Linked DNA regions of Salinivibrio kushneri. The main gene of each other region encodes a partner of the protein of the gene in region 2 in a complex. Links are inferred from orthologs where the notes say so. Each region holds a gene or a part of one and is shown on either strand. Other genes may lie near its edges. The genes, in order: sbcB and N8M53_RS01470.

Evidence for each region.
Region 1: the proteins of N8M53_RS01470 (region 2) and sbcB are in contact, whole or in part, in a crystal structure (PDB 3C94), measured with the Escherichia coli proteins. The link is inferred for Salinivibrio kushneri from one-to-one orthologs.

Annotation. Positions count from the first base shown.
Region 1 is NZ_CP114588.1:1,463,358-1,479,333, forward strand. Bases 6,174-9,033 are described here. They hold sbcB (exodeoxyribonuclease I), read left to right. Parts: upstream 6,174-6,822; coding sequence 6,823-8,244; downstream 8,245-9,033. Other genes in these bases: N8M53_RS06930 (FMN-dependent NADH-azoreductase), read left to right, coding at 6,174-6,608; N8M53_RS06940 (hypothetical protein), read left to right, coding at 8,515-9,018. Also shown: N8M53_RS06905 (TIGR03643 family protein), read left to right, coding at 1-104; N8M53_RS06910 (amidase family protein), read right to left, coding at 440-1,603; N8M53_RS06915 (DnaJ domain-containing protein), read right to left, coding at 1,806-2,972; N8M53_RS06920 (alanine/glycine:cation symporter family protein), read left to right, coding at 3,482-4,900; N8M53_RS06925 (HAD family hydrolase), read right to left, coding at 5,027-5,701; more of N8M53_RS06930, read left to right, coding at 6,024-6,173; N8M53_RS06945 (ABC transporter substrate-binding protein), read left to right, coding at 9,109-9,843; cdd (cytidine deaminase), read left to right, coding at 10,047-10,937; N8M53_RS06955 (DMT family transporter), read left to right, coding at 11,035-11,934; N8M53_RS06960 (thiopurine S-methyltransferase), read right to left, coding at 12,059-12,679; N8M53_RS06965 (hypothetical protein), read left to right, coding at 12,868-13,284; N8M53_RS06970 (transporter), read right to left, coding at 13,333-13,743; N8M53_RS06975 (MarR family transcriptional regulator), read right to left, coding at 14,036-14,401; N8M53_RS06980 (DUF2982 domain-containing protein), read left to right, coding at 14,668-15,354; N8M53_RS06985 (MBL fold metallo-hydrolase), read right to left, coding at 15,410-15,976. UniProt on the Escherichia coli protein: Degrades single-stranded DNA (ssDNA) in a highly processive manner.
Region 2 is NZ_CP114588.1:279,371-295,250, reverse strand. What follows is about bases 4,455-7,218. They hold N8M53_RS01470 (single-stranded DNA-binding protein), read right to left. Parts: upstream 6,229-7,218; coding sequence 5,680-6,228; downstream 4,455-5,679. Other genes in these bases: N8M53_RS01465 (LuxR C-terminal-related transcriptional regulator), read left to right, coding at 6,513-7,218; N8M53_RS01475 (alpha-hydroxy acid oxidase), read left to right, coding at 4,455-5,579. Outside these bases: N8M53_RS01495 (rod shape-determining protein), read right to left, coding at 1-621; N8M53_RS01490 (hypothetical protein), read right to left, coding at 780-1,289; RNase E specificity factor CsrD, read right to left, coding at 1,286-3,265; N8M53_RS01480 (LysR family transcriptional regulator), read left to right, coding at 3,386-4,273; more of N8M53_RS01475, read left to right, coding at 4,419-4,454; more of N8M53_RS01465, read left to right, coding at 7,219-7,220; N8M53_RS01460 (DHH family phosphoesterase), read left to right, coding at 7,284-8,249; UTP--glucose-1-phosphate uridylyltransferase GalU, read left to right, coding at 8,431-9,294; excinuclease ABC subunit UvrA, read left to right, coding at 9,432-12,257; N8M53_RS01445 (Wzy polymerase domain-containing protein), read left to right, coding at 12,257-13,927; N8M53_RS01440 (pyridoxal-phosphate-dependent aminotransferase family protein), read right to left, coding at 13,924-15,057; lysC (lysine-sensitive aspartokinase 3), read left to right, coding at 15,697-15,880. UniProt on the Escherichia coli protein: Plays an important role in DNA replication, recombination and repair. Binds to ssDNA and to an array of partner proteins to recruit them to their sites of action during DNA metabolism. Acts as a sliding platform that migrates on DNA via reptation.

The DNA.
Region 1 (15,976 bases), 1.2 Mb from region 2 along the record:
AGCGTACACGTGGACGCAAAACCAAGCACACGGCCCTGCGTTCAAGGAGCGTGATACGTAGCCATTGTAAGACACAATACAAGCTTAAAGCCGCCAAAAAGTGACCATATTGACGATAAGTGACAGCATCACCGCACCGGAATATGGGTGAATACAGTCTCTACGCGGTGTTAAACCAAAGTGACAGCCAATTTGTCACTTTCTTGTAACACTTACCCGGTCCATCACCACCTCAAACAAACCGTATAATACCATTTATTTTCAATACTTTATGAAGTTAAACACCGACTAATCCAACCGGTTATCCACAGTTTCTGTTGATAGTAAACGCGGAAAGAAAAACTTATTTTTCACTTTTACATCAGTGGTTTAACCTAAAAAATCGGTTTTTTATAGAAAATTCTTGACGACAGGATGGATAAGGGTGCAATCCGTACGGTTAATCGAGCCAACGGCGTGCTACTTCCATCAATAACTTATCTTTGTAAGGGTGAGCCAGTAATGTCACGCCATAAGGGGTGTTTTGATGCTCAAACAACGGGATAGTGAGTTGGGGTAAACCACACACCTCCGCGAGCGCCATCAGTCGTCGCTGCGATAAGTTAAACGCATCGCCATCTGACGCGTCCGCATCACGAGGTAAAATGGCGCCCGGTGTGGATGGGATCAGTAACACCTTATCGCTTGGCCACATGGCACAAACGGTATCTCTCAACTGCTTGCGGGTTTTCTTCGCCTGATAATGCGCTTTGTAGTCGACAGCTTTTAGGCGGTCTACATACTGTTGCGTTGAGGTGGGCAAATCAAGCTTGGCCTGTTTCAGCCACGCGCCGTACATCAACAGAAACTCTTGGCTGGCAATTGACACCTGCGCATTTTCAAGCCGCGACAGCACCAGTTTATTCATCGTCAACGTCGACTCTTGCGGTAAGCTCAAATGCTCGAGGTGCTGATAGACCTGCGCCATCGCTTCATCACTGTAGAATAACGCAAAAACCGCTTCGGCGATGACCACACCTTGGATATTCGTCACCGCGGAGGATGGCTTAGCCACCAGCTCTTGAAACTGACTTAACGGGCCAAGTGTCGCGCTGCACACTCCCACATTATCAAAGGTTTCTGCGACAGAGATGATCCCCTGGGTATCGATAAGGCTTGGCGTCGGACGATAGCCAAACAGTCCACAATGTGCAGCAGGGATCCGCACGCCGCCAAATGCATCGTTACCAATGCCCAAATCAGCCAGCTTTTTTGCCACCGCTACCGCGATACCTGCGTTCGCCCCTCCCACGCGGTACTGACGAAAGTGAGGGTTGCGGAGCTCCGCGTAAAATGGATTAAAACCAGTGATACTGACGCCTAAAGGATCCATTTGCAGTTGCCCTATCAGGCTAGCGCCCTGCGCCATCATGGTTTTTACCACCGCAGCGTCTTGGCTGGCGGCGTTGCGTCCCTCAGACCACGAGGGGATCCCGATACCAGCGACATGTTCCTCAACAGACACCGAGTGGGACACTGCCAGTTTATAACGCCGAAACACCCCATTTAGGCTGTCTTGCCGTGGTGGATAGAACGGGTGCGCAAACATCGCTTGATCGAGCATGTACACAGGCCTCATCAGTCACGCTAATTACTTATTGATCAGTGTAATACATGTGCGTGAAATCAGGTGCACTTTCACGGTTTACCGCACGGATACCTTGGGCGTGCGAACTCGCGGCCTGCTAGCTCGCTATCGACTTTTTTGCGATGCGATGAGATAAGCAAAGCAATGTAAGCCCCCCCCTGCTTAGTCACGGAACTGTTTATAGGTTTACCGCGGTTAAACCGGGTACTTGTCGACACGATTGTTCAAATGCGCTGAGTTTGGACGCCAGGTCAGCACTGACGAAGGTGTGTTCGAGTATTTGTACCTTACGTGCCAGCTGCCAACTATCCATCGACGCGCCCTGTCCATAAGGAATGGCATAAACATGAAAGTGCTGACGCTGTGCCACATAATCCAAGTTTGGTGGCACACGAAGCGGCTGATAGCCCTGATTGAGGTAGATATAAAACTCGCCCATACAATTTGCAACCACATACGACCCTTGCTCGCTGCGTAAGGCCAAGTAAGGCCGTGCGGTCTCAGCGTATTGATTGATATGCCACTGATTCGCGTCCGGGTTCAGCTGAATCATAGGTGCAACGGGTATTACTGGCGCTGGCGCCGCCTGAGGCTGGGGCAAATCATTCGCTTGCGCGGGCTGAGGCTCTGAAGGCGCGGGATCAATAATACGTACACGTTGTGCGGTCTGGTCCTGATCTTGCCCCCAAAAGCGGTCAACCCATTGCTGCCATTGGCCAAGTGGACTTATCAGCAGCGCCATTACTGCCCAAGATGCAAGCACCCAGCGCCAAGATAAACCAGGTTTGGCTGGCTTTAATGTCACCGGGGTCGCTTTGCGAGTGAGGTCGGTTTCTAATTGCTCTGCGCGCGTTAGCGCTTCTTTTAACTCACGGTTCACCTGCACCAAATCTTTTTTTCGTTGGTCCTGCTCGCGCTGCAAAGCGTGATATTGAGATTCCAACGACTGGTGCTGTCGCTCAAGTTTTTGGTATTGCTCACGCCATTGGCGATTATCAAACTCAAGCTTGGCGACTTTTGCGGTTAAGTGCGCAGGAATTTGGGTATTGGCCTGGCGAGCTTTTAATGTTCGGTTTTCTTGCTGCAGCGCTGTCAGTTCTTTTTGCAATCGCGCGACCTGACTGCGCAATGCCGCTTGGCTGGCATCGCTTTGTGATTGACCAAGCGCGCTCCCCTCGCCTTTACCTGACTTTACCGCTTGATAAGCTTCACTGACCAGCTGCATTAGCCCCGTGCTGCCTCCCTTGTCGGGATGTACGCGGCTGGAAAGTCGCTTATAGCGCTGTTTGATTTGCTCGGCATTGTCGCCAGCCTTCACGCCTAAAAGGTCATTCCACGTGGTCATGCTACTGCCTGTTATCCTATTACTCGCTTGTCTAGATTAGCTAATCTATCGGCCAATAGGTAAAAAAATTGAGCTCCTTTGTGTCACACCTACCACCTTACTGCACAACCAAGCATAGCAGTGACTGCAATCACTCCAGAAAAAGCTCTGAATTTTTATATTTTTCACCTTTTAAAAAGAATTATCCATCGTTCACGTTTTTTTGCATTGCATTCATATTTCTGTGATCTATCATACTTTCCGTCATGACGACGTTCCGATGAAGACAGCAGGAGAGAGGTGGCCGACGCCATCCGCCGAAGAAGTAAATCTTTCAGGCACTTAATTGTATGGACTGCTGTTGGAGGAGACTCTGGAGAGACCCGTTAGTTCGGGCGCCGAAGGAGCAAGCTTGTTTTCAAGTGAAACTCTCAGGCAAAAGGACAGAGGAGATACCCACCCCAATATGTAGCACTTTTGTTAATATTAGTGTGGTCTATCTCCTCCTTTGATGTTTAAAGGGGGAATGAATGCCATTTTTTTCGCAACTACCAGATATACAGACACTTCTAGGCACCATTGACGACTGGATATGGGGGCCACCACTTCTTTTGCTACTTACCGGTACGGGGCTCTTTTTTACAGTACGGTTAGGGCTACTCCAACTCCGTCGCCTGCCGTTTGCGCTCAAGCAAATCTTTAAGCCGTCGAACGCCAAAACCCAAGGGGATGTTTCAGGGTTTGCGGCACTGTGTACAGCCTTATCCGCGACCATAGGTACCGGCAATATCATCGGCGTGGCCACGGCCATTTCTCTTGGGGGCCCAGGGGCACTGTTTTGGATGTGGCTCGCCGCCTTTTTGGGCATGGCGACTAAATACGCTGAGTGTCTACTCGCGGTGAAATACCGTGAGACTGACCACAAAGGTAACATGCTGGGCGGGCCGATGATGTACCTGTCTAAAGGCGCCGGTAAACCCATTCTTGCGAAGCTCTTTGCTTTATTTGGACTGGGAGTGGCATGCTTTGGAATTGGTACGTTTCCACAGGTGAACGCGATCAGCAGCGCGGCGACCCATTTATTCAACATTCCTACTGTCGCCGTTGCCGGACTTTTGACCGTGCTCGTCGCCTTAGTCACGCTAGGGGGAGTTAAATCCATTTCGGCAGTCGCCGCTAAAATTGTCCCAGTGATGGCGGTATTTTATGTCGGAGCCTGCGTGTGGGTTCTTGGGGCAAACGCTTCGCAATTGCCACAAGCAGTCAGTTTGGTTTTTGAGTCGGCCTTTAGCGGCATGGCAGCCACCGGCGGCTTTGCGGGTGCTGGCATGATGCTCGCGATTCAATCAGGCATTGCCCGTGGCGTGTTCTCTAACGAGTCAGGGCTTGGTAGCGCACCGATAGCTGCCGCTGCTGCTAAAACTGACTCCTGCGTAGAGCAAGGCCTGGTGTCAATGACCGGTACCTTCATTGATACCTTAGTGATTTGCACCATGACCGGACTCACCTTGATCCTCACGCAATCTTGGTCTGGCGAGCTTGCTGGCGCCGCCATGACTTCACATGCGTTTGCGGTGGGAATGAAAAGCCCTGTTGGCCCGATACTGGTCAACATTGGCCTATTGTTTTTTGCCTTTACCACCATTTTAGGATGGCACTATTATGGCGAACGCTGTGTCGCGTACCTGTTCGGCAAAAAAGCGATTTATATCTACAAGCTATTCTTTATCGGCTTAATTGCATCCGGTGCCTTTATCCAATTAAACACCATTTGGATACTGGCAGATATCGTTAATGGCTTAATGGCTATTCCTAACTTGATTGGCCTATTGCTGCTGCGCAAGGTGGTGATAGCGGAAACTCAAGCCTACTTTGCTGCCTATGACAACCGCGCAGCCTCAAACACTGTGCCTAACCAAGGCAACAATGCGGTGGTTGATACACAGTAAGCGAATCATGTAGTAACAAATGATCGCCTGAGCAAAAAGCCGAAGCATCGATGCTTCGGCTTTTTTCGTTTACTCATCGCTCACATTATCGAGCATTCTCGCCCTGCGTCGCTTCCTACCAAAAGGCTATGCGTATTGACGCTGCGATTCCTCAATGGCAAGTTTACCTAAAATAGCGCGTGGGTTAGTAAAATCACTCACTCTCACGTCGTGCTCGACTTTGTCACCGACGGCAACAAACTCATAGTTCAGAGATTGTGTGGCTTGTTTATCCCACACGCCATCACCAAAATAGATTCGACGCTCAAAATGGACGCCGTAATCTTGTTTGGCACGGAATGCTGCCAGCGCCATCACTTCGCTGCGACTCATCGCATCTGAGCAAGAAGAAAAGACAATACCGTCAATATTAAAACCTGCGGCTTTGAGTTTCATCCGTGCGGTTTCTTCCCAGCCTCCTGTTGCAATCGCCAAGGCAACGGTCGGCATATGACGCATCTCATCAATAAATGCTACCGCACCTGGCAACGGCTTTAATCCGTGGTGAGCAATTGCGTTAGCCAGTTTATGCGTAAACACGCGCTTTATTTCTCGAAATAACATGATCTTTTCGCGCTGAAGATCATGGCTATCAATCAGCTCTTCAATGATCCCCGCATCCGTGACATTGGTATAGCCACCCCAATCATCTGGGACAGTTAAGCCGGTGACTTCATAAACCGCTTCGCTAAAACACTCGTGGTCCATTTGGCAGCTGTCGACCAGCGTGCCATCCACGTCTAACATAAATAAATTTTTCACGCGCATTTCCTCAAATCCCGTTGCGCCCCACAAGCCACTGACTTGTGATTTTATCTGGCGATTTGCCGTTCTTTTCTGGGATACCTAACCAACACAACGGGCATTATAACATTATTTTTACATCATGAACGACTGCCGGTCGACATCATACGCCCATGCCCATTCAGTGCAACTGGCCGCACGGGGCTTAGAGACATCAACAAAATTTTTGAACAAGTTTAACGAATCTATATGCTGGTTTTAACGTTGGAATTCTCTACACTGAGTCTCGTAACAAAACAACATCATGTGCGATACGCCAACAAATTTTAAGGAGAGATGCATGAAAGCGCTGGTATTGAAATCAAGTATCCTTGGCCCGTATTCAAGCTCGAACGCAGTGATTAACAGTGTGGTGGATGAGCTGTCCCCAGACACCTTGATTGAGCGCGATCTTGCGTCTACCCCTTTGCCAGTTCTCACTGGGGACAATGTCGGCGGCTTACGCGGTGCAGATGAGCTCACCGATGCGCAGCAGCAAGTACAGCAAGCCTCAGATCAGTTGATTGAAGAAATTCAGCAAAGCGACACGCTAGTCATCGCGGCGCCTATGTACAACTTTACTATCCCCGTGCAATTGAAAACCTGGATTGATCTCGTCGCCCGTGCAGGTGTGACCTTCCGTTACACCGAAAACGGCCCCGAAGGTTTATTACAAGGCAAGCGCGCGATTGTTGTGACCACCCGTGGAGGCATGCACAAGGGCGGCTCTACTGACCATATCACTGGGTATATGCAAACCGTGCTTGGCTTTATTGGGATTACTGACGTCGAGTTTGTTTACGCTGAGGGGCTGGCAATGGGCGAAGATACCGCAAGTCAAGCCATTGACGAGGCGAAGCAAACGCTCAAGCGTCTCGCCTCATAACGAAAGCTGCGCCGTAAACGGGTTTAGCGACATACAACACACGTTTCGACTAAGAAAGCCTGCCTTCTAGCAGGCTTTCTTTGTTTCTGAATACTTCAGCCTTCAATCCCCCCAATCAAGCCAAGATTGGTGATAAACGGTGCCAATGTTACCATGACCCTTTATCGCAGGGTCTCAACCTGCACCCTTTTGATTGATCAAGTTGGAATCGATTGTGACAGACGCCGACCAGCCAAGCTTTTTTTTCTACGACTTTGAAACATTCGGCACCCATCCAGGTAAAGACAGGCCTTGCCAATTTGCTGGCGTTCGTACCGACAGTGATTTTAATGTCATCGGTGAACCCTTAGTCCTGTACTGCCAACCGCCGAATGACTACTTACCGGCACCGGAAGCCTGTTTGGTCACCGGGATTACACCGCAGTTAGCACTGAAAAAAGGCTTATCCGAACCGGAATTCATCGCACAGATCCATGCAGCCTTCTCGCAACCCAATACCTGTATTGTTGGATATAACAACGTCCGCTTCGATGATGAAGTCACGCGCTATACGCTGTACCGCAACTTTTTTGACCCCTATGGCTGGAGCTGGCAAAACGGCAATTCACGCTGGGATTTGCTCGATGTGATGCGCGCCTGCTACGCACTGCGCCCCGACGGCATTGAGTGGCCCCATGATGACAACGGTAAACCCAGTTTTAAATTAGAAAACCTATCCGTCGCAAACGATATTGAGCATAGCGACGCGCACGATGCCATGGCCGATGTGCACGCAACTATCGAGCTGGCAAAAAAGGTCAAAGCGGCGCAGCCACGGCTATTTGATTATTTGTTAAAACATCGCCATAAAAACAAAATCAAGCACCTGATCGATGTGGTGAACATGACACCTCTCGTGCATGTCTCTGGCATGTTCGGCACCGAGCGCGGCAACACAAGCTGGATTGTGCCCGTTGCTTGGCATCCTGATAACCCCAATGCCGTGATTACTGTCGATCTGGCCCGTGACCCGGCCCCTTTATTTGAATTGGATGCTGACGCACTGCGTGAACGCCTGTACACGCCACACCACGACCTCACGGAAGGACAATTACCGGCACCACTAAAACTGGTGCATATTAATAAATGTCCCGTGCTCGCGGATGCAAAAACATTGCGACCGGAGGATGCCGCCCGACTGGGTGTGAATCGCGAAGCCTGCTTACAGCACCTGAAAACATTGAAAGCAAGCCCTGAATTACGCGAAAAGCTTGTCGCTGTATTTGCCGATGCTAAGCCTTTCGACGATCAGGACGTGGATACGGCTCTGTATGCTGGCTTTTTCTCAAAAAGCGATCGCAGTGCGATGGATATCATCCGTGCACGCGATCCTGAAAATCTTGCCGCTCTGGATCTCAGCGTTGATGACTGGCGCATCAAGCCGCTGTTATTCCGTTATCGCGCGCGCAATTATCCGTGGACGCTCACCGAAGCCGAGCAAAAAAAGTGGTTTATGCATCGACGTGATTACTTTGAAACGCACCTTCCTGCCTATATGGATAACCTGCAGCATCTCGCTGAACAGCACCAAGCTGAGGAGGACAAGGTTCGCGTATTAAAAGCGATTTACCACTATGTTGAGTCACTGGTTGGCTAACACCGGCACGGTCGCTAAAGACGCATAGCCGATACACCGAACTGTCTAGAAGGCGACCAACCGTCACTCCGACCTTAGTCTACCTATCAGGTGGCTGAGGTGGACGGGTTTGGTCGCCTTTTATTTTTAACGTCATGTTTTTTAAGTCATTAACTAGCAACACTGACATGTTGTCTACTTTGTCCTACCAAAAAAAAGATAGCTTGACCAGTTGCAGTTCTGTGATTTGAGTCCACACTTTTAAAAAGGATGTTGTTTGGAGTGTGGGTAATGATGACAACAAAAGTAGATACGCGCTGTTACCGCTTTCCTGAGGTTGATTTTGAACCAGAAAGCCGTACGTTATATTGGTCTGATGACACGATGACGGTTCTCTCTTATGAAGAGTCTCGTTTACTCGAGATGCTTTGCTACTATGCCGGAGAGGTACTCTCGAGCCGCACATTATTCAAACAAGTGGCCTTGCCCGATAGCTCATTTGCCCAACATCAAAGTGTGGTGACATCATTAATGGCTAAATCCTACCGCAACGGCAAAAAATGCCTCCCGTTTGAGGTCGTCGGTGAGTTTGGTTTTCGTGTGTCTCTTCCACAGCAAACACTTGCCAAGCGTCCAGGACGGGCAGCAAACGCTACATCGCAGACACCCCCAGCGTCTTTAACGCATTCAGCCACCATTGAAGAATCATCGTTTAGTATTGCTAAACCACTTACGATCCTGGTCACGGCAGCGGCGGTCATTATTGGCATGACAGCATTACTGACCCAAGCTTAGCCTGTTTGATGCCCGTGGGTACCACGGGCGTGTCGTGTTAGCTCGTCGTTTTTGCTTTGTTCATTGGCCTTTAAAACCGAGAAAGAGATAATGCCACGCTGCTATTTATCGCTTCTGCTGTTTATCACGCTGCTGAGTCTCTCCGCACCTACCCGAGCCACTAATAACCAAACCTATGTTGCACACCTTGGCGAACTACCTGGTTTGATCAATTTGGATGGTAGCGGTGCGTTTGTTGATTTCGTCCGCTATCTGGATGAGCAAGACCCTCACACCCACATCACCATCGAAGTGTTTCCGATTCATAGAGCGATAAACAGTGTCGCACAAGGCCGAGCCGACTTTGGTTTGCCTGCCGTGCGCCCAACGCGGGAAGTGTCTACCTTGCCTTTCGCCTTTAGCGAGGTGTCATTTGGCCAGGTCACTCATGTCCTTTACACCAATAAAGCGGCCCCACTCTCGGTCAAAGAACTCTGGGCAACTCCCTCGCGCTATACCATTGAGGCAGTTCCCTACTATATGCCTTTTAAGGTGCAACGCTCGCACGGTATTAAACAATCTTTGTTACGCTTGGCAGCAGGAAGAATTGATGGCTTCGTTTGGGCGCAAGAGGAAGCTGACATGGCACTCAAAGAGCTAGGCTTAACCATGATCAAACGCGCGCACTTCGCTGACTTTGACGATGTCTTTATTATCCCTAAAGGCAAAGCGGGTCAGGAAATCAATGCGTATCTGACACGACTGATTACTCGCTTGCGTAACCAAGGGGATCTCGTGCATGAGTACCGTAAGGTGCATCGCCCCTATGTCGATTGGCAGCCATAAATCTCTCAACCGCATTTCGGCTCGCGGACGCCTGTGCCTACTCACACCACCATGATGGCCACATTCATCGGCATAAAAATATTGATGTCACTCTAACTTTCAGCAACAAGTGACTCTTTGCAAACTATGCGTGATTTCTCTCACACAATTATTCAAAAGGCTTCTCTACACTATCCTCCCGTTAACGATAAAGAAGAGATGCTATGCGAACCGCACTTACTGACGCACTGACACAATTGCCCGACGCACTGCAAAGTGTTGTCTCTGATTGGATAAATGACGCAAGCTTTGGTGCTACCTTCACACCAGAACAAGTGGCGCAAATGGAATCCGCCAGTGGCCTTAACGGCGCCGCTCTGCGTCTTGCTTTATTGCCTTTGGCGGCGGCCTATGCGGTTACCCCCATATCTCAGTTTAATGTTGGAGCGATTGTCCGTGATGAAAGCGGCACCTTGTATTTAGGCGCAAACATTGAATTCACTGGAGCGCAACTAGGACAAACGGTGCATGCCGAGCAATGCGCTATCAGCCATGCTTGGACAAAAGGGGCAAAACGCCTAACCGATATTACGATCAATTACAGCCCATGCGGTCACTGCCGGCAGTTCATGAATGAGCTCAATGGTGCTGAGTCCTTGATCATCCAGCTGCCACAATCCGATCCGAAAAGCTTGCACACCTATCTACCTGAGCCGTTTGGTCCTGCTGACTTGGGGATTGAGTCTCGCTTATTAACTGACGAATCCAATCAATTATCAACTGATGATATTGATATACCATTACTAAAAGCAGCCGCTGACGCCGCTAACCGCAGTCACGCGCCCTATTCAGGTAATTATAGCGGGGCAGCGGTTGAAACCAATGACGGCAAGTTTTTCTCTGGCATGTATGCCGAGAACGCGGCTTTTAACCCAAGCCTTCCTCCTCTTCAGGTTGCATTAATTGCTGTCAATATGGCGGGCTACCATTGGACAGACATTCGCTCTGTTGCACTGGCCGAAATGGCAAGCAGCACGGTAAGTCACCTTGCCGATACACAGGCGACCCTGGATGCCATTGACCCGGATATCCCCCTCGTCTACTCAACACGCTAACCCCTTCCTTATTTATCCGACCCTCGGGGGATTTCAGGTCGCCCTGGGGTCGGATTTACGCTACTATCCGTGCGTCTTTTTTCGGATAGTCATGGCAATGAAACAGATTCATAACCCACTCCAAGGCGCAGCCTGGATGCTGACCGCAGGCCTGTGTTTTGCCCTCGTTAACAGCCTGTCTCAGTACGTTAGTTTTAAAATGGGCTTACCCTCTACCACGGTTGCCTTCATTCAATACGCCATCGCCCTGGTTGCGATGATCCCTTGGTTGAAACAACTCGGGATCCGTCAAGCACTCAAAACCCAACACCTTGGTCAGCATTGTTTGCGGGTGTTTATCTCCGTGATTGGCATTCAACTGTGGCTATGGGCGCTGGCCTACCCAGTGCCCATTTGGCAAGGGATTGCGCTATTAATGACCTCTCCGCTCTTTGCCACGGTCGGCTCGGGGTTATTTCTCCGTGAACGGGTCGGCATCGCACGCGGTCTTGCGACGCTCGCTGGGTTTTGCGGCGCCATGATTATCCTCGAGCCATGGTCAAATGGGTTTACCTGGGCCACCTTATTACCGGTGGGCGCGGCGTTTTTCTGGGCTACCTACTCACTCATGGTAAAGCGTTTATCCTCTTATGATCCGCCCACCACCATGGTGGTCTATCTGCTCTTGTTGATCACGCCCTTTAATTTGCTGCTCGCCGTGCCCGATTGGACGTTCCCCCAGACATCAACCGCGTGGTGGATGTTGTTTGGCGCCGGCATACTTACCGCCCTCGCCCAGTGGGCCATTGCCAAGGCATATGCCGTTTCTGATGCGTCTTTTGTGCAGCCTTTTGATCACGCAAAACTCCCTCTTAACGTCCTCTTCGGTTGGCTGGTGTTTAGCTGGGTTCCACCCGGTCGACTGTGGTTAGGGGCGGGTATTATTATTGCGGCGGTCTTTTTTATCACCCACTGGGAATCACGCCAATACGCACAGGCACAAAACAAGCTCGCGTAATCGGTTTTCTTGTTTCTACGTCCACTTGTCCACTAGCGCTACTGCTTACTCAGTCAAAGCGCTTGCTACGTCAAAGAAAAGGGGCCGTCAAGGCCCCTTAGCACTCTCTCAACCACATCGGCCACTATGAAGCCGCCGCTTTGATTAACCACACTTGTTCGCCACGCTCGCCATCAGGTTCCGTGTGGGTTTCGAGCAAGCTGATGTCTAACCCTTGGAACGCCTCTTCTACCACTGACGCATCGATGGAAAATGGCGGCGTGTTATCCGTTTGAGGATAAAACAAGGTGATCAGCAGCAAACGTCCTCCAGGTGCAAGCAAAGTTCGAATATGACTGACATACTGCGCGCGCATAGCAGGAGGCATAGCAACCAAGGCGGCGCGATCATAAATCAATGGCATGGGACTTAGGCGCGCGGTAAAGAAATCGCCATTAATCAGCTCCAGCTCATCAAAACAATAATGGATATGTCCTGACGGCGCGCGATAAACCTGCGGGGTATATAAGTTTTCCGAGAAAAAGGCACGCACGGCGATCTCACTAAGCTCGACGCCAATCACATGCTGGTGTTTTTCAGCAAGCCAGTTGAGATCTATCGATTTACCGCAAAGAGGCACCAAAACGGGTTCGTCACTTTGTGGAGCCAGTGACGACCAGTGGCGGATAAGCATCGGGTGTACGGTATCGCGGTGAAAGCCTATTTGATTTTCTGCCCAGCGCTGATGCCAGAACTCTTGTTCCATGCTCTCTCCAAGGTGATGAAAACCGTGATTTTAGCAAGTTATTTCCCCAAACTCATTAACGTCGCGATTAAGGGTCTTGTCTTATATTGTCGATCCTGATCACAAACTAACCACTGAGTGACTTGCGAGTGACGCCACAAAACATTACTGTTTAAACATACAGTATTGATTATATATACAGGTGTTTTATGTACGTGACGTCCAATGTGTCAAATCAAGCTAAGGTTCAGTATCCCGCGCGTGTCACGCCATCGTCTTGCTATCATGCAGCTTTTGCCGTCGCAACACAGGTAAACGCGCACTGGCAGGCAACCTTACGCGCGATTGCACTGCAAGCACGCCAGCCCAAGTGGGTCACGATCATTAATCCACCTCGCGCTTTAAATGCAGCACAGCTTAGCCTGTGGGGCATCAATGCAAATCAGGTACGAGTGGTCCATCGTCAAGCAGGGTACGATGATGAAGCGCTGATTGACGCAGCGTTAGCCGCTGACACGTCGTGTGCCATTATCGCCTTTACCCCAACAGACAAGCCGTTCAATTACTGCGAGCAAAACAAACAAGGGATCGCGCGCATCGATCCCGCCTTTATCCAGCGTCACTAGTTCACGCAGTATCAATAAGTCGGGCTTACGGGTGGCTGGGCTGAGGCTTTAGGATAGCGTTAGTCGAACCCATTCACGGTTCTCATTACTGTACTCAATTTGCGCATCGGTTTGCTGGCTAATCGCTTCCATTTGCCGATATTCAAGGGCATAAGGCATTAAAATGGTTAGCTCTTCAATTCCTGTTTGACGCGCAAGGCGTGCGAGCTGCACCAAATTGGCCGTATCGGTGTTACGCACCGACATCACACGAGTGGCTTGCTGATAAAGCTTTTCTTGTGCAGAGAGAGGTTGGCTTCCATCACTGGCTTGGTGTTCAAGCACAGTGTTAAACACAGGTAATAGGCTGCGAAAAATATCGGTAAACGTCCAGTTTGGTTGCTGACTCTCACACAAAAAGTGGGTGTAGTCGAACACGACTTCGGTGGGCGCTTTCAGCTGGGTTGACAGCACATCCATGGCTTACCTCCAGACAGAAAATGAAATAGACACTCCTACTATAGGCAGTTTTAAACGTATGTCTGGAAGAACGTACAGTATTTTGCGCTTGATCATGCTTTAGCTAAGGGAATGCGCAATAAAGACAAACTTCATTAACACAATAAAAACAACTAGTTGATATTAGAAAAAATTGTTTACTCTTACATCACAAGGCGGGAAGAAAATCAGACAAAACGATTGCTGAGTCGAGTGAACATCCGCTTACGCATCAAATACCATCATCAAACACGTAAGCGGATGCGCAAAGGGATCAGCAAGCTTTGTAAATCACCTTGTTGGCGGCGACTTGAACACGCTCAACGGCGCCTTCTTCAGTCAGCTTTTTCAAAGCACCTGTTGCCCAAGAAGCTGCTTTGGTGTCTTCTTGACCAGCCGCAAGGCCAATCCCTTTAGGGTTAATTCCTTCAGGGTTTGCTTGAACAATCTCTAAAATCTGCTGCTGTTTTGGCGTCAGTGAAGACGCTGAGTTGGCAGTAGATACCTTAGGCGATGTTTCTACCGCAGGTTTTGCAGGCGCAACCGGCTTGGATTTAACCGGACGCTGACGCGCTGGCGATGATGCCTTAACACGCTTGTTGAGTTTAAGTTGTACCTTACGCTTGTGAGAGATTTTCATTCAATCATCCTACTCCGAAGCACTACGTTCAGGCGCGCTGAATGCAGCGGGTGAAAAACAAAGCGCGTGTTATACCAAATTTCTGCTCGCTTTTGTAGGTAACGGCCCCCCAATAGACGCAAAGATCGTGATATTCAGCGATAAATGTTTACTAATTCAGTAATTATTAGGCAAACTAATCAGACACATTGCACGTATATTAGTCTTCCAAAGATATCGAATAGGCGTGAGTAGTCATCTTTCTCTCGCCATTGGAGTGGATGCTCATGGATGCCTTGAAAACGATCAAAATCTACCCGCCTCAGTTTGAAGCTGCACGTTGGAGTATGTTGGCGGCGATGGCAGTCGCCTTCGGCTTGATCTGTTTTTTTCTCGTCCAACCCACCCTGTCGATCGGTCAAGGCTTGCTAGGGCTGATTGCTATTATCGCCATTTTTTATGCAATTAATCAGTTACTTCAACGCGCTCAGCTATCTTTTTCTCTGTCATTCATGCATTTACAACACCATAGCTTTCGTGGTGGCTGGGCGCTGAAGTGGCGAAATATTGAAGCCATTGGCATTCCGCACCTCCACCAGCAAGGGTTAGGTGAACCACTTCCATGGGTTGGTATTAAGATTAAGCGTTACGATGCCCTCTTGGACAGCATCAGCTTACGAATGGTCACCCACATTGTTATGACGCAACGTGCACTGCTCATTACTGCGTATCGGCGAGGCGATCACAAACCCAGCAAACCGCTGGAAGATATGATGTTTGATGACACCCCCTATAGAGGGAAAAATGGTGTGCTATATAAAGGCTTGATGGCTATGTTGGCCAACCGAATGCGCTACACTCGGGAGCTGCTCGGGTATGATTTATTTATCAGTGAAGACTTGCTTGATAGGCCGCTAGAAGACTTTGTCGGCGTCGCCCGGCGCTATTTGGCCGCTGCTAGCAGTGATGACTAAAAACCAGCCTCTAGCATCAGATAGCAGCAAAAGGCCGGTTGTTCTCGGCAATATGTTAAAACGCCCCGGTCAAAAATGGGTTCGTTTTCCGCTCGTGACCCAAGGTCGATGTAGGGCCATGGCCAGGGATAAAGGTCACATCATCCCCAACTGGCAGCAAGGTGTGTTTGATGGCGTTGATCAAGGTGGCGTGATCCCCTTTGGGAAAATCAGTCCGCCCGATACCACCGTTAAACAGCACATCTCCGACCCAAGCGGTTCGCCCTTCCAAATCGACAAACACAATGTGGCCTGGGGTATGTCCAGGGGCAAACAACACCGAGAGCGTACTATTGCCCACGGACACGGTATCCCCTTGTTGTAGCCACTGATCAGGATCAAACGGCTCAGCGTGCGCGAAACCAAACATTTGCGCCTGTGCCGGTAACGCTTGTAGCCAGAAAGCGTCTTCTTTGTGCGGTCCCACCACAGGGACATTCAACGCGCTAGCAAGCTCAACAGTACCGCCAACATGATCTAAATGGCCATGCGTTAGGAGGATTTTCGTCACCGTCACTTCGAGCGAATGAATGACTTGGCGAATTTTAGCAACATCCCCACCGGGATCCACGACTGCCGCCTG
Region 2 (15,880 bases):
GCCGTAATTACGGCGAACATAATTGATAATCGACTCATCAAAACGATCGCCACCAATACGCACCGACGATGAATAGACCACGCCATTAAGCGAGATCACCGCCACTTCAGTGGTACCACCGCCGATATCGATCACCATCGAGCCAGTGGCTTCGGATACTGGCAGACCTGCACCAATCGCCGCCGCCATCGGCTCATCAATCAAGTAGACTTCACGGGCGCCAGCACCCAAGGCCGACTCACGAATCGCGCGGCGTTCAACTTGGGTCGAGCCACATGGTACAGCCACCAGTACACGCGGGCTTGGGCGCATATAGCTGTGATCGTGCACCGATTTGATAAAGTGCTGCAGCATCTTTTCAGTGACGTAGAAATCAGCAATCACACCATCCTTCATCGGGCGAATGGCCGCAATGTTACCCGGTGTACGACCTAGCATCTGCTTCGCATCATGACCCACAGCCGCTACGCTCTTGGGCGAGCCTGCTCGGTCTTGACGAATAGCGACAACAGACGGCTCATCCAGAACAATGCCCTGTTCTTTTACGTAAATCAGTGTATTGGCGGTTCCCAAGTCAATGGATAGATCGTTGGAAAACATCCCGCGAAGTTTCTTAAACATGATGGTCGATTAATCCTGCAAGCTATGAAATCAGACAAATTGAGCTAAATGTATCAACGCGCACGGTAAGCAGCAAGATACGGTGCTGTAAACCTGAATGAGATCTGTGTTTTTTTTCAATGCGCTGTCATTTTGATGATTTTTCCATCAAAAACGCATTATTCCTGTTGTCTTTTTTGGGTTGGTGACTGACACGATGCCTGCGTCACCAACTGAGTAGACGCCTTCATTGATGCCGTTGCTTCGCGATAGGTCAAATAACAGGCCGTCGCGGGCTGCTCGTGAAACAGCCAAATAAAATCGACGCGATCTTGCTCCGGGTAGCGTCGAATATGCCACCGTGTTGCATCCTGCAGCGTCGTCACTAATTTGGGTAAGCCGCTGATCGTTGGATAACCATAAGCGATATCGATCTGCGTGCCGTTGACGCTCAGTGACTGTGAAGCTTGATGGCTTATCTCATTTTTTTTCGCTAACGCATGGGTGTGCGTCATGACGCTTTCAATGCCGCTTTTTAACCCTTTTAGTGCTGACACATTGGCATCCGCCTCATAATCGTAGAACTTAGGGATCGCAATCACCACCAGTACCGACAAAATACTGACCAGTAATAACGCTTCTAACCACCCACGTCCCGATTGATACGATAGCTTGATGGTTTGGGTCATCGTTTTCCCCACCGGCGGCGCTTTTTCTGCGCCGGATGTGGCGACATTTCCGCCCCCAGCAGTCGCCCTTGTCCGCCTGCTACGCCAAGCTCTTTCACTACAGACCATTCCTCATTGGTTTCCACACCCACCGCGAGTACCTCTGTGGGGGTAGCTTCACACGCGCCTAGCACACTACGTATATACAGCTGGTTCTCTGGACGTTGGTGAATATTACGAACCAGACTGCGGTGAAGCTTGATATAAGCTGGTTGAATATCTTTTACATAGTGAGTGCTCACTATCGTTCGGCCAGCTTGGTCAACAACTAGACGGCACCCTAACGCGGCAATCATTCGTAAGCAAGGCCGCGCCGCATCAAAGTGTGAAACCAGGGCACCTTCGGACACCTCCACGAGCAAACGATTCAAGGTACTGCGTGGCGTTTGTAATAAAGCATCGCGTAGCCATACCACAAACTCACGTTGGCAAAGTGAGTACGCACTCACATTAACGGCATAATTGTCGATATAGTCACGTGTTTTTAGCCACCACAGCGCTCGGCCAAGGGTGGCTTTATCAAAGGCCACATCCATGCCGACCAACTCCACGCCTGGCCAAAAACGCGATGCCTTGAGCACCTTGCCTTTTTCGTCCTTAATTCGGCTTAAAAGTTCATAGTGAAGACGGGTTTTGCCATCTCGAGCAAACACCGGCTGTCGATAAAGCATCGGGCCTTCTCCCGCCATCACCGACTCCAACAACGTCCGCCAGCGCACACTGCCACGTTTATCCAGTTGGCTGAGTTGCTTATCGAACTGGGACCAACCATTCTGCCCAGTTAGCGTCGCCGCTTTTAACGCGCGTTCAGCTTCATCCATTAATCGCCCACGTCGCTCGCTGGCGCCAAATGATGTCATACCAAGGTGAAACCAGTTGTCTTGATCAAGTGCCTCAGGTGGTGCGAGCTTATCTAAGGCATTGGTGATCTGAGCGAGAAACGGATGGACTTCATCCCCAGCTTGGTTGACCAGCAATATGGCAAAATCCGAGGCAAAATAGCGCGCCAGCACCGCATCGGGAAAACGCTGAATCGCATTGGATAAGACATTACCAATCGCTTGGATCAGTTGATCGGCGGCTTCTTGTCCGTGCTGCGACACTAACTCTTCCCACTCAGCAACACGGACCAAGATCACACTACCTTGGCTAGCGTCATCGCTAGCCAGGGTGTGCAAACGGTTATCAAACATTACCCGATTCGCCGCACCGGTGAGCTGATCAAGAAAGGTGTTGGTGCGAATAAAGGTATCAAAGCGGCTTCGCTCTTGGCGGGCTTCTTTGAGCTCCTCGATAAGCTGGGTCAATGCCGCACTGGCAGGGATAGGCCACTCTCGGCTATCGCCTTGCTGCGCATCGTCTAAACGCCCTGCTAAAATCAGCCGGCCACGCTGCTCAAGCACCTCACTGCCATACAACTGACGTCTAAGCCAGCGGATCCCCCACGCGAGCCCCAGCACAATCACCAAAATCGCCGCCGATAACGATGACAAAGGGCCAATCGAGTAAGCAAACTCGGCATAGGGCGGCACGAAGGTCAACTTGACGGCAAAGCCAGGATTGCTTTCCAAAGGAATATCGCGCGAGATCACCTGCTGATTAGCGACTGTCTGGTATTGAATTTGTTCGTATTGATACAAAATCCCAGCATCCGAGTAGATCGTTAGGGAGGTCACATTACTGGCTTTCAACATCTTGGGCAGCCAACGCGAAAAGTATTGGTTATCGCGCTGATCGCTTGCCATCTCTTGATCAATCACCTCCACCATGCCATCGACATAGTGAGAGATAAAATCAATACCGAGCTGGCGAAAACTGATCGCACCGCCAATAAACAACACAAAAATGGCGCACACCACAATAAGGGTGACAAATGCTACGAGTCGGTTGGTCAGCTTCATACCGCTGACTTTGATCGCATTGGCTGTTCTATCCATGATTCTCTGCTGACTTGGGTCGCCTTTGGGGGCTATTAGCCGCTATTATCAGGCTTGGTTATCATAATGTGAATGCCTAGCCCACGAATCGGTGGCTGTCTTTTTATTCAACGAGGACTCATGGACTGGATTACCTGTACACAAAGCTTTATCTGTGTGGTGGATCATGGCTCGTTAGCCCAAGCGGCGACGAAGCTACATACATCAAGCTCTGCGTTATCAAAACGCCTTAGTTGGCTAGAACGTCAACTGGGCGTTCAATTACTCAAGCGCACCACACGCAGTCTATCGATGACGGATGCAGGCGATCTTTTCTATCATCGTGCCAAAACGTGGGTCGACGACTGGCAACAATTGGTCAGTGAGACCACCTCAACTTTTGGTGAGGTGAGCGGTGTGTTGCGTATCGGTGCGCCATTGGTGACAGGGAACCGCTTTCTGGTCAACTTTATTGCTGAGTTTCTTGAGATTTATCCGAAAATCAAAGTTGAACTCACCACCCTCACACCCGGGCAGCTTCCCGATCTCAACCTAGATGTGGTGATCAGCCGTGAGCTCGAATATTTCAACTCCGCCAGTTATATCGCCGCCAAATTATTTGATTTTCAACCTGGTTTTTTTGCCGCCCCTGCGTATTTAGCTCGCCATGCCCCGATCACCACGCCCGAGCAATTAACCCAACACAATATTTTGCTATACGGTAATTCACATCAGCCGCAAGAACGGGTGTTTGAAGATGGCACACGCTTACAATTGTCCGGAAATTTCGTCTCACCTAACCCTGAAGCCTTAGTCAGTGCCGCGGTGATTGGCATGGGGATCATTTTGGGAGGCGCTGGGACGGTGCAAAAAGAAATCGACCAAGGCTTATTGGTTCCGGTGCTACCCGCGTTAAAGCAGCCGCGTTCCTCCGCCTATGCTTACTACCCAAAATTGGAGTATAACCACACCAAAACCAAATTATTTATCGATTTTATTAAACAGAAAGTTAAAGATTTGTACGTTTAGCGCGCAGGTAAAGCATGAGGTAACGCCAAATATTATCGGGGCTTAGCCGATTTTGGAAAAAGTATTTTATCTTTTATCTATATATCGATAACAATCTCTGCGCTAGGGTTAGCCAAGACACTCAACTCAACAAGGCACACGCTCCATGGCCTATTATAACCCTAAGTACCCTGATACCCCCGCTCTTAAACGCGCAGCAAAACGGCGTATCCCCGCCTTCGCCTTCGATTACCTTTGTGGCGGTTGCCACGATGAGATTGGCGTGGCGCACAATGCCGGGGCGTTTGAACACGTAAAACTGCAATCTGACTTGCTTGCGCCGACCCCAGAGATCGACTTATCCGTCGAGTTATTTGGCCAACGCTATGCCGCGCCTTTTGGTGTCGCCCCCGTCGGACTGCAAGGGTTAATGTGGCCCAAGGCGCCGGAAATTTTGGCCAAAGCGGCCTATCAAGCAAAGCTTCCTTATGTACTCAGCACCGTATCCTCAGCGAGTCTCGAGACCATCGCTGAGATCTCTGAGGGAACGGCGTGGTATCAACTCTATAACCCCACGGATGCCAAGATCCGTCAAGATCTCATGGGTCGCATCAAAGGTGCAGGGTATAAAGTGCTGGTCGTCACTGTGGATGTGCCGACCTTTGGTTATCGCCCTCGCGATATAAGAAATGGCTTGGCGATGCCACCGAAAATGAACTTACGCAATATCGTGCAAATGATGCAATGTCCAGTATGGAGCTGGCAGACCTTACTGGCCGGTGTACCTGAGATGCAAACCCTCAAGCCTTACATGCCAAAAAACATGCCCACCAGCGAACTGGCCAACTTTATGAATAATACAGTGATGGGCGCTGTCGATTTTGACAGTCTTAAGGTCATCCGTGATAACTGGGACGGGCCACTGGTGCTAAAAGGTTTGGTCAACCCAGACGATGTCAAACAAGCGGTCGCGCTCGGTGCCGATGCGGTGGTCCTATCCAACCATGGGGGACGTCAGCTGGATGTCGGTGAGTCACCGCTGGATACCATTCAAACCATCAAGCGCTTATATGGTGACAAAATTAAACTATTGATGGACAGTGGCGTACAAAGCGGCGGCAATGTCGCCCAAGCCATGGCAATGGGCGCCGACTTTACCCTGCTTGGCCGCACCTTTGTCTATGCCTGTGGTGCAGTAGGTCACCATGGAGGAGAGCATGCAATAGACATGCTTACCCAACAACTGACGCAAGTGATGGGCCAGCTAAAATGCCCAACGCCGACGCAACTGCCGCACTTTTTAAAAACAGGCCCTGGCGTCGCCTAGCCCAGTCGGCTCCGAGACTCACCAAAACGCAAAAAGCCCCAGCAGGGGCTTTTTCGTTGCAACAACCGTGACGTCAACACGCCATTTCACGCCGCGCGTTTTAGAACGGAATATCGTCGTCAAAATCAGGCAGGTCGTTATATTGCTGCTGAGGCTGAGACTGTGGCTGCGGTGCCGACTGCTGCTGCGGTGGCTGTTGGTTAAAGTTTTGCTGTGGTTGTTGAGGCTGCTGAGGCTGTCCCCATCCACCTTGTTGCTGCGGTGACTGCTGCATCGGCTGACCTTGGTTCTGACCACCACGGCCACCCAGCATTTGCATGCTGCCGCTAAACGGTTGTACCGCGACTTCCGTGGTGTAACGGTCTTGCCCGTTTTGGTCTTGCCATTTGCGTGTTTGCAATTGGCCTTCGATATACACCTGAGAGCCTTTGCGCAGATATTCACCCGCGACTTCGGCGGTTTTACCGAACAGCACAACGCGGTGCCACTCTGTTTTCTCACGCATCTCACCGGTGTTTTTATCACGCCATGACTCTGAGGTCGCGAGGCTGAGGTTCGCCACCGCACCGCCGTTGGGGAGGTAACGGATTTCCGGATCGTTGCCCAAATTACCAATCAAGATGACTTTGTTTATGCCACGGCTGGCCATAGGTGACTCCCACTGTTCTTGGTTGCGCGCGAAATGATTTCGCAAATTGGATAAATAAGGAGGAAGTCTAGCACGAGCACCCCAGAGGTTCGAAGCTTTTCCACGCGATCTGTTTCCATATTCTTCAGTTAACGCGTCAGCACAATGGGTTATCACTCGCAGCGTATACCTCAAAGATAAAAATGGTTTAGACTGATGGAAAGCTTGCCCAGCCTTGACGTCGGTGATCACCCACTGACGTCACACGCAGATACGCATGTTGAGTCATCATCAGTAGGATGCTTATGAACCAAGCCGAAACCACCTCAGATAGTTACACACTGCTTCTTATCTCTCAGCCCAGCATGTCTGTGTCTGCACTGATGACATGCTTGGAAAAAGAAATCCATAGCGAGGTCGAGCTCGTCACGCCCGATGCGATCACCGATAAACTCACCGCTCGCCCAGGCCTAGTGCTGGTGGACTTAAACGCCTTTGATGACATTGCCACCGAGCAGCTAAAACAATCGCTAATCCCATTTGCCGACCAACATGTCTTTGCGCTGCTCAATGCACATGATTTAAGTGCCAAAGAGCTCGCCAGCTGGCCATTTATCAAAGGGGTATTTAAAAAAGAAGATGAGATCCGACACCTGTGTTACGGCATCGAAAAAATGTTCTCTGGCGAGTACTGGCTGCCCCGTCACAAAATGGCCGCGTTAATCCACTATTATCAACAACACCACCAACAAGCGATCGACGAGCAGGCCATTGTCCTGACCAACCGCGAGCAACAAATACTACGCCATCTAGTCACAGGCGCTTCCAACCAAGATATCGCCAGTGCACTTGATGTCAGTGAGCACACCGTCAAGTCTCACCTTTATAACGTGTTTAAGAAAATCAATGTCAAAAACCGGGTACAAGCGGTATTTTGGGCAAAAAACAACTTATCCTTAATTGGCTCGACGGGGCTTGAGGGCTATCCTGGCGCTGACGACGATCACCGCTAGTTGGGTCAAACTCATCAATCAAGGTAGGATGTCGCGTCACTCAGTTAAAAAGGAAGTCAGGGGATGGGATTTGATGTCTTTAACGGGGATGCGGATGGGCTCACCGCGCTGGTGCAATGGCGCTTGGCACACCCGCAAGCAACCACTTTAATTACCGGTGTTAAACGCGATATTGCCCTGTTAAAACAAGTACCCACCGACACCGAACAGGTCACTGTACTCGACGTTTCTATGGCGAAGAACCAAGCCGCACTCGCGACATTACTCGCAGCTGGCACGCGCGTGTTCTATGCCGATCATCATCAAAGTGGCCCCATCCCAGACTCGTCCTTGCTAGACGCGCATATTCATACCAGTGCCAATACCTGTACCGCGCTCATTATCGACAAGCTTGTCGGTGGTCAGTATCGAGAGTGGGCGTTGGTTGGCGCGTATGGCGATAACCTGGATCGCACCGCCAATGCCCTCGCTCGGCAGTCTGGCCTCGACGAACATACACGCGCCCGCTTAGAGCGGCTCGGCCACTACCTCAACTACAACAGCTACGGTGCAAGCTTAGATGATCTGATTATCCCGCCCGCGGTGCTATACCGTCACCTGTGTGGCTTTACCACCCCCGATGCCTTTATGCGCGCCTATCCAGACATGGTGATGGAATTGGCCGATGCGTATCAACACGATCGGGAGCGCGCCCAAACCCTCACTCCAGAGCGTAGTGATGAAAGCGCCCAGCTGTACCTGCTTCCTGATACCGCATGGGCACGCAGAATCAGCGGCATGTTTAGCAACCAGTTAGCCAACCGCAACCCTGACCACGCCCATGCTGTGCTCACCCCTATGCCTGAAGGAGATTGGATGGTCAGTATTCGTGCGCCTTTAAATCGCCCTACTGGGGCCGCGCAATTGGCAGAGCAGTTTGTCACGGGCGGAGGACGGGCCGCCGCAGCAGGGATTAATGCCCTTCCTTCTGCGTCCCTATCAGCCTTTACCGATGCCTTTATGACGCATTTTTCAGCACATGCCGGGTAAGCAACGCGGGTGTTGTCACGCTATCTGGGGGCATTGGTGCGTAGGACTTGCTTAGCCGCACTGAACCCAGCAAACTATTGACCCAGATAACATTGTTAGCAGCCGCTTGCTAACAACCCGCTTAGGGGTGTCGACCGCGTTATAAACCGCTCGCCATCCAACAAAAACGAAAGGATCTGAGATGATAAAAAAATGTCTGTTCCCAGCGGCTGGCTATGGCACCCGCTTTTTACCGGCAACCAAGTCGATGCCCAAAGAGATGATGCCGGTGGTTAACAAGCCTTTAATTGAATACGGCGTGGACGAAGCCTTGGAAGCGGGTATCAATGGGATGTGCATTGTCACCGGACGTGGTAAGCATGCCATCATGGATCACTTTGATAAAAACTACGAGCTGGAACATCAGATCAGTGGCACCAACAAAGAAGTGCTATTGGATGATATCCGCAACACCATCGAAAAAGCCTCTTTCACATACATTCGCCAACATGAAATGCGCGGCCTGGGGCATGCTATTTTAACCGGGCGTGAGCTGGTCGGCGATGAAGCCTTTGCCGTTGTACTGGCGGATGATCTTTGCATTCATTCTGGTAATGGCGTGCTCAAACAAATGGTCGCGCTTTACAACCAATTCCGTTGCTCCATCGTGGCCGTGGAAGAAGTCCCCGAAGATGAGACTCACAAATACGGTGTGATTGCCGGCCAAGAGATCAAAGATGACCTTTTCCGCGTAGACAACATGGTGGAAAAACCCGATCCGGGCAATGCGCCAAGTAACCTCGCCATCATTGGTCGGTATATTCTTACGCCTGATATCTTTGATCTGCTGGAAAACACCCCGCCGGGTAAAAACGGCGAAGTGCAGATCACCGATGCACTGCTCAAACAGGCACAATCAGGCTGTGTACTGGCGTACAAATTTAAAGGCGAGCGCTTTGATTGTGGCAGCGTGGAAGGCTTTATTGAAGCCACCAATCACTGCTACAAGCACCACTACCTTGGCGGAAGCAACAAAGACGAAGCGACGGTGAAGAATCGTCGATAACGTAAACCGCGTCGGATCGCGTGTTTTTCCCCTTCGTGTAAAGGCTGTGTAAATATACAGCCTTTTTATTTGGTCATGGTCATGTCTGTGCCATACTAGGCGACCAACCAGTGAGCTGACTGAGTAGTAGGATAATAATGGACAATATCGACGTCAGAGGCGCGCGCACGCACAACCTCAAAAATATCAACCTCACCATCCCTCGCGACAAGCTGATCGTGATTACCGGCCTATCTGGCTCGGGAAAATCATCGCTGGCCTTCGACACCCTATACGCTGAAGGCCAGCGCCGTTACGTTGAATCCTTGTCAGCGTACGCACGTCAGTTTCTTTCCTTGATGGAAAAGCCGGATGTTGACCATATTGAGGGCCTGTCGCCTGCCATCTCGATAGAGCAAAAGTCCACGTCGCACAATCCACGCTCAACGGTCGGCACCATCACTGAAGTGTACGACTACTTACGCTTACTTTATGCGCGTGTCGGCGAGCCACGTTGTCCCACTCATGATGTGACCTTAGCGGCTCAGACCATCAGCCAGATGGTCGATAAAGTGCTTGCACTGCCGGAGGGCAGCAAGCTGATGTTGCTCGCACCGATCATCAAAAATCGGAAAGGGGAGCATGTTAAAACGCTTGAGAATTTAGCCGCTCAAGGGTTTATCCGTGCAAGGATCAATGGTGAAGTGTGCGATCTATCCGATCCGCCGACACTTGAACTGCAAAAAAAGCACACCATTGAAGTGGTGGTCGATCGCTTTAAAGTGCGCAGTGATCAACAGCAGCGTCTGGCCGAATCATTTGAAACCGCGCTCGAACTCACCGGCGGCAGCGCGGTGATCAGTTGGATGGACGGCGAAGGGGAAGAGATCATTTTTTCTGCCAACTTTGCCTGCCCACATTGCGGTTACAGCATGCAAGAGCTTGAGCCGCGCCTGTTCTCGTTCAATAACCCAGCCGGCGCCTGTGGCACCTGTGACGGCTTGGGAGTGCAACAATATTTTGACCCTAAACGCGTGATTCAAAACCCAGCGGTTAGCTTAGCGGGGGGCGCGATCCGAGGCTGGGATCGACGTAATTTTTATTACTTCCAAATGCTGCGATCGCTGTCTGAGCATTACGGGTTTGATTTGGAAGTGCCATGGCAAGATCTCTCCGGCACCATTCAGGATATCCTCTTGTATGGGTCAGGGCCAAAAGAGATCGAGTTCAAATACGTCAACGATCGGGGCGATATTCGTGTACGCAAACATCCGTTTGAGGGGATCCTCAACAATATGGAGCGTCGCTATCGCGACACTGAATCCAACGCCGTACGCGATGAACTGGCCAAATACATCGCCACTAAACCCTGTGCCAGCTGCGGTGGCTCACGCTTACGCCAAGAAGCCCGTCATGTGTTTATCGACGGCCACAATCTACCCGAGGTTTGTGAGCTGAGCATTCAACAGGCGCTGGATTTCTTTGAACAACTGACCTTAACCGGACAGCGCGCCAAAATTGCCGAAAAGGTGATGAAAGAGATCCACGACCGGCTGCGGTTTTTGGTCAATGTGGGGCTTAACTACCTGAATTTATCGCGCAGTGCCGATACCCTCTCTGGTGGTGAAGCACAGCGTATTCGACTAGCCAGCCAAATTGGCGCGGGCTTGGTCGGCGTGATGTACGTCCTGGATGAGCCTTCTATTGGCCTGCACCAGCGTGACAATGCCCGTTTGCTTGACACCTTGGAGCACCTGCGCGATTTAGGAAACACCGTGATGGTGGTCGAACATGATGAAGATGCCATACGTGCGGCCGACTACATCATTGATATTGGCCCGGGGGCCGGCGCACATGGTGGACAAATTGTTGCCGAAGGCAGTTTAAAGGACATACTCGCCAGTGAATCGTCACTGACAGGTCAGTATCTAAGTGGTAAACAAGCGATTGAGGTGCCTGCACAACGCATTGAGCGCGACCCGAGCAAAATGCTGACTCTAAAGGGGGCGACGGGCAACAACCTGAAAAACGTTGATCTCCACCTGCCTGTCGGGCTACTGACCTGCGTGACGGGCGTGTCGGGCTCAGGCAAATCAACGCTTATCAACGACACCTTCTTTAAAGTTGCCCACCAGCAATTAAACGGCGCGACCACCGCTGATCCAGCGCCTTACGAGTCGATTGATGGGTTGGGACATTTCGACAAGGTGATCGATATTGACCAAAGTCCTATTGGCCGTACCCCACGCTCAAACCCCGCCACTTATACGGGGATCTTTACCCCGATCCGTGAGCTTTTCGCCGGTACCCAAGAGGCGCGAGCACGCGGGTATAAAGTCGGCCGTTTTAGCTTTAACGTGCGCGGTGGACGCTGCGAAGCCTGCCAAGGTGATGGCGTGATCAAAGTGGAAATGCACTTTTTACCCGATGTGTATGTGCCTTGTGATGTGTGTAAAGGGAAGCGTTATAACCGTGAAACACTCGAAGTGCGCTATAAAGGTAAAACCATCGATGAAGTGCTGGAGATGACTGTCGAAGACGCGCGTGCGTTTTTTGACGCCGTGCCCGCTATCAAGCGTAAACTGCAAACATTGATGGATGTCGGCTTGAGCTATATTCGCCTTGGCCAAGCCGCCACCACCTTGTCAGGCGGCGAAGCGCAGCGTGTAAAACTGGCCCGTGAGCTGTCTAAGCGCGATACCGGTAAAACGCTCTACATCCTCGATGAACCAACCACGGGGCTTCATTTCCATGATATTCAACAACTGCTGAATGTCTTACATCGCTTGCGCGAACAGGGCAACACTATCGTGGTAATCGAGCATAATCTGGATGTGATAAAAACCGCGGATTGGATCATCGACTTAGGGCCAGAAGGCGGTAACGGCGGCGGTGAGATCATCGCCCAAGGCACGCCAGAAGACATCGTCAATGTGGTGGGTAGCCACACGGCTCACTTCCTGAAACCTATGTTGGAGCGATAATGACCTCAGCGCTGCCGCAGAGTCGTGTGATACGAAAGCCGCTAACAACCCCATTTCTGCTAGCGTTAGCGGCCTTGTGGTTAATCTGCTTACCACTCTACTCGGTATCTCTCCCGCTGGTGGGCATACGCCACCCTGCGGCAGCCTTATCACTACTGACCTTGGCGTTTACCTTAGGGTTTGCCTGCCTGGAAATCGTGCGTCAACATACCTGGCGTGCAAGCCGACTGACCTGGATGCTCGGTTTGGCAACAGGCCTGGCGATTGTTCCCTATTTCTATCCGCACGCTGAGGCACTCAATAGCGGTTATGCCATGGCCGCCTTGATACTTAGCCTCGGTTTCTTCTCCAGCCTTCAGCAGTTTGTGTTTAACCATTCGCAGCGGCAAAAGCTACTCGGGGTATTTTTGCTCGCCTCTTGGCTAGCGGTGCTGTCGGTGTTGGGTAATCAATCACCACCGGGCATGGGGCCTTTCATGTTTAACAACTGGGTGCCTCACTTGCCCCCAGCGGTCACGCATACCCTGCTGCTCACTGGCCTCACCTTAGCGGCGTATATTCTCGCTAGAGAGCCGAGTGGCCGCTACCGGCATCCCGTCAGCCAAAGCTTATTGGCCGTCACCCCCTTAATTTTTATTCCTGTATTAGCGATGCAAGGCCAGCCGCTGCTGCTGCTCTTTGCATTGTGTGCCATTGTGTTGCAACAAGCCTATTTGGGTCGCTTTGCCTCCAGGCGCCAGCACAAAGCGTGGCTTGTGGCAGTCTGTCTCGGCGCTATCCTGGCGATATTCTCCCTCAGTGGTCAAGATAGTTGGCAATGGCTGAGCGCCGGCGAGCAACGTGCGCTGCTATTAGCGTGGCAACAATGGCAGACAACGCCCTTTTTCGGGGTGGGCATGGGGAATGGCAAGCAGGCTTTGCTGTTGCTTTCTGCTTCACAACCCGGCCATCTTGGTCCAGTCAGCCTACCCAGTGCACTGCTGTTTTGGCTGTTGGAAGGAGGCTTATTGATTGGATTGGGCTACGTGTTGGTGATCATTGCTCTGGGCGTCAGGATCCTTCGTGCTCCCTCAGGGACACGGCGGATCTTGATTGCTTTGGTGCTCCCTCCGCTCACAGGGCTGATGATCTATCCGGTGAGCGGCACCCAGTGGTTCAATGGGATATTGTTACTCCTTTGGCTATACTGGCTTGACAACCTCACCAGTAAATATCGCCGCTATCCGGTACTCACCCATGATTACAGCCAGCGTGTGGCCAGTCGCACCATGATCACTGCCCTCGTCATCGCGACACTTGTGTGCCTGTCGTCCGTGTATTTGGCCAATCGTTATTTGCGCGACTCTTTACTCAGTTCGCAACGTTTTGCCTTATACCAGCAACATCCATGGTGGCAGCAAAAGCTGGCCCACGCACAACAAAGCCGTCAGTTTCAAGCTAATTTGGCACGTTTATCAGAGGCGGAGCGCCAGCAGCATCTCAACCAATTATTGCGCCAAGTCGCGCAAAGACCACGCTTTGCTGGCTACCAGCATGCTTATCAGGTGGCTTTACAAATCGGTGACCGTCAACGGGCTCGCGATATCCAGCAAGAAGCGCGTTACTTGTATCCAAACGCAGCGAAGGTATGGACAATCCGCCATACCCTCCCAGAAAATACAACGCCCTAGCGTAATGCTTCTTCAAGGGCTTTAAGGCACAGGGCGATGTTCTCATCCCTTGCGCCATAGCCCATTAAGCCGATCCGCCAAGCTTTACCCGCCAAATCACCGAGGCCGGCGCCAATTTCCAAGTTATAGGTGTTAAGTAAATGCTGGCGCACAGCGGCATCATCCACACCGTCAGGAATATAAACCGCATTTAACTGGGGTAAACGGTAAGGCTCATCGACCACAAAGCGGATGCCTAAACGCTCTAACCCTGCTTTTAAGCGTTGATGCATGGTTTGATGACGCTGCCAAGCGTTCTCAATTCCCTCTTGATATAACTTGAGCAATGATTCATGCAATGCATACAGACTATTAACCGGTGCAGTATGGTGATAACTGCGTTTGCCGTCGCCACTCCAATACCCCAGCACCAAACTTTGATCGAGAAACCAACTTTGCACTTTATGCGTCCTGGCCTGCATTTTCTCGACCGCACGCGAAGAGAAGGTAACAGGCGATAGGCCAGGTACACACGATAAGCACTTCTGACTGCCCGAGTAAACGGCATCTAACTGCCATTCATCGACTTTCAACGGCACACCACCGAGTGAGGTCACCGCATCCACAATAGTAAGGCAGCCGTGCTCTCGCGCCAGCGTCGCCAATACTTGTGCGTCTGAGCAAGCGCCTGTGGACGTCTCTGCGTGAACAAAGGCGACAATGCTGGCCTCTGGATGTGCTTTTAAGGCCGCTTCAACCTTTTCAGGATTAACCGGATCACCCCAAGCATCATCGACCATCACCGCGTGTGCGCCACAACGCTCCACGTTTTCTCGCATCCGGTCGCCAAACACGCCATTGCGACACACGATCACCGTATCGCCAGGTTCCACCAAATTGACAAAACAGGCTTCCATCCCTGCACTTCCGGGCGCAGAGACCGCTATGGTAAACGGGTTTTCGGTTTGAAAAGCGTACTGCAGTAGCTGCTTGACCTCATCCATCATGGCAATGAATAAGGGGTCAAGATGTCCTAATGTCGGCTTGCTCAATGATTGCAGCACCGACGGGTAAATGTCAGAGGGCCCTGGCCCCATCAATGTGCGAGCGACGGGTTGAAAAGACTGAATATCGGAAATTGCACGAGCCATCACGAATCCTTGTTGTTGGTACCGAGGCTCACCGTTATAGCATATTTTTTCGCCATTCCCCTAGCCTCTGGCACATGAACTGTGTGATCGCTAGCGGCGATTCGCTTTTCTTGTCAGTGTCGATAGGGCGCGATGGCCTCCTCTTGCCTAGGTGAGATGCAGGTGCTGGGCAGTGCTCCCCATCGGGCGCAAAAACACGGTTGACACCCTGCGACCGCACCCGTAATGTTAAAACTGTTCATGCGGTCACCGACCCATGACTGAACATGCAGAAGAGGTGCATTTCTCAGGCAGTTATCAGGCGGAGCCCCACTCCTAAGCGTGATAACCAGGGGAGACAATGCCGAGGTGGCGTACGATCGGGGTCGATACGCTGCCGGCCTTGAAGGCTGAATCCTTCAGGCTGTCACTTGTCATCCATATGGAAAGACAGGTGGAGCGCTTCTGGCAGACTACACCTGCCGTTTGCTCTTCCTATCCTTGTCGCGGTATTTATCGCGGTCACGATGTGACTTCTGATGTTCCCCATCATTTTTAATTTATTGACTCTGCTAGCCAGAGAGGGGAAAGGACGTGAGGCCATTACCATCAATTTCAGTCGCTAAGTTTGGCGGCACCAGTGTCGGAACGCTAGAGGCGATGCAGCAAAGCGCCACGGTTATCGAACAAAACCCGCAAACCCGTTTAATCGTGATCAGTGCGTGCGCCGGTGTGACCAACCACTTGGTCGCGCTGGCAAAAGGGATTAGCGACCCTGACGTGCGCCAAGCCAAGTTGGACGCCATTCATGCCATTCACCAAGCCATATTGCAGCAACTTCCTG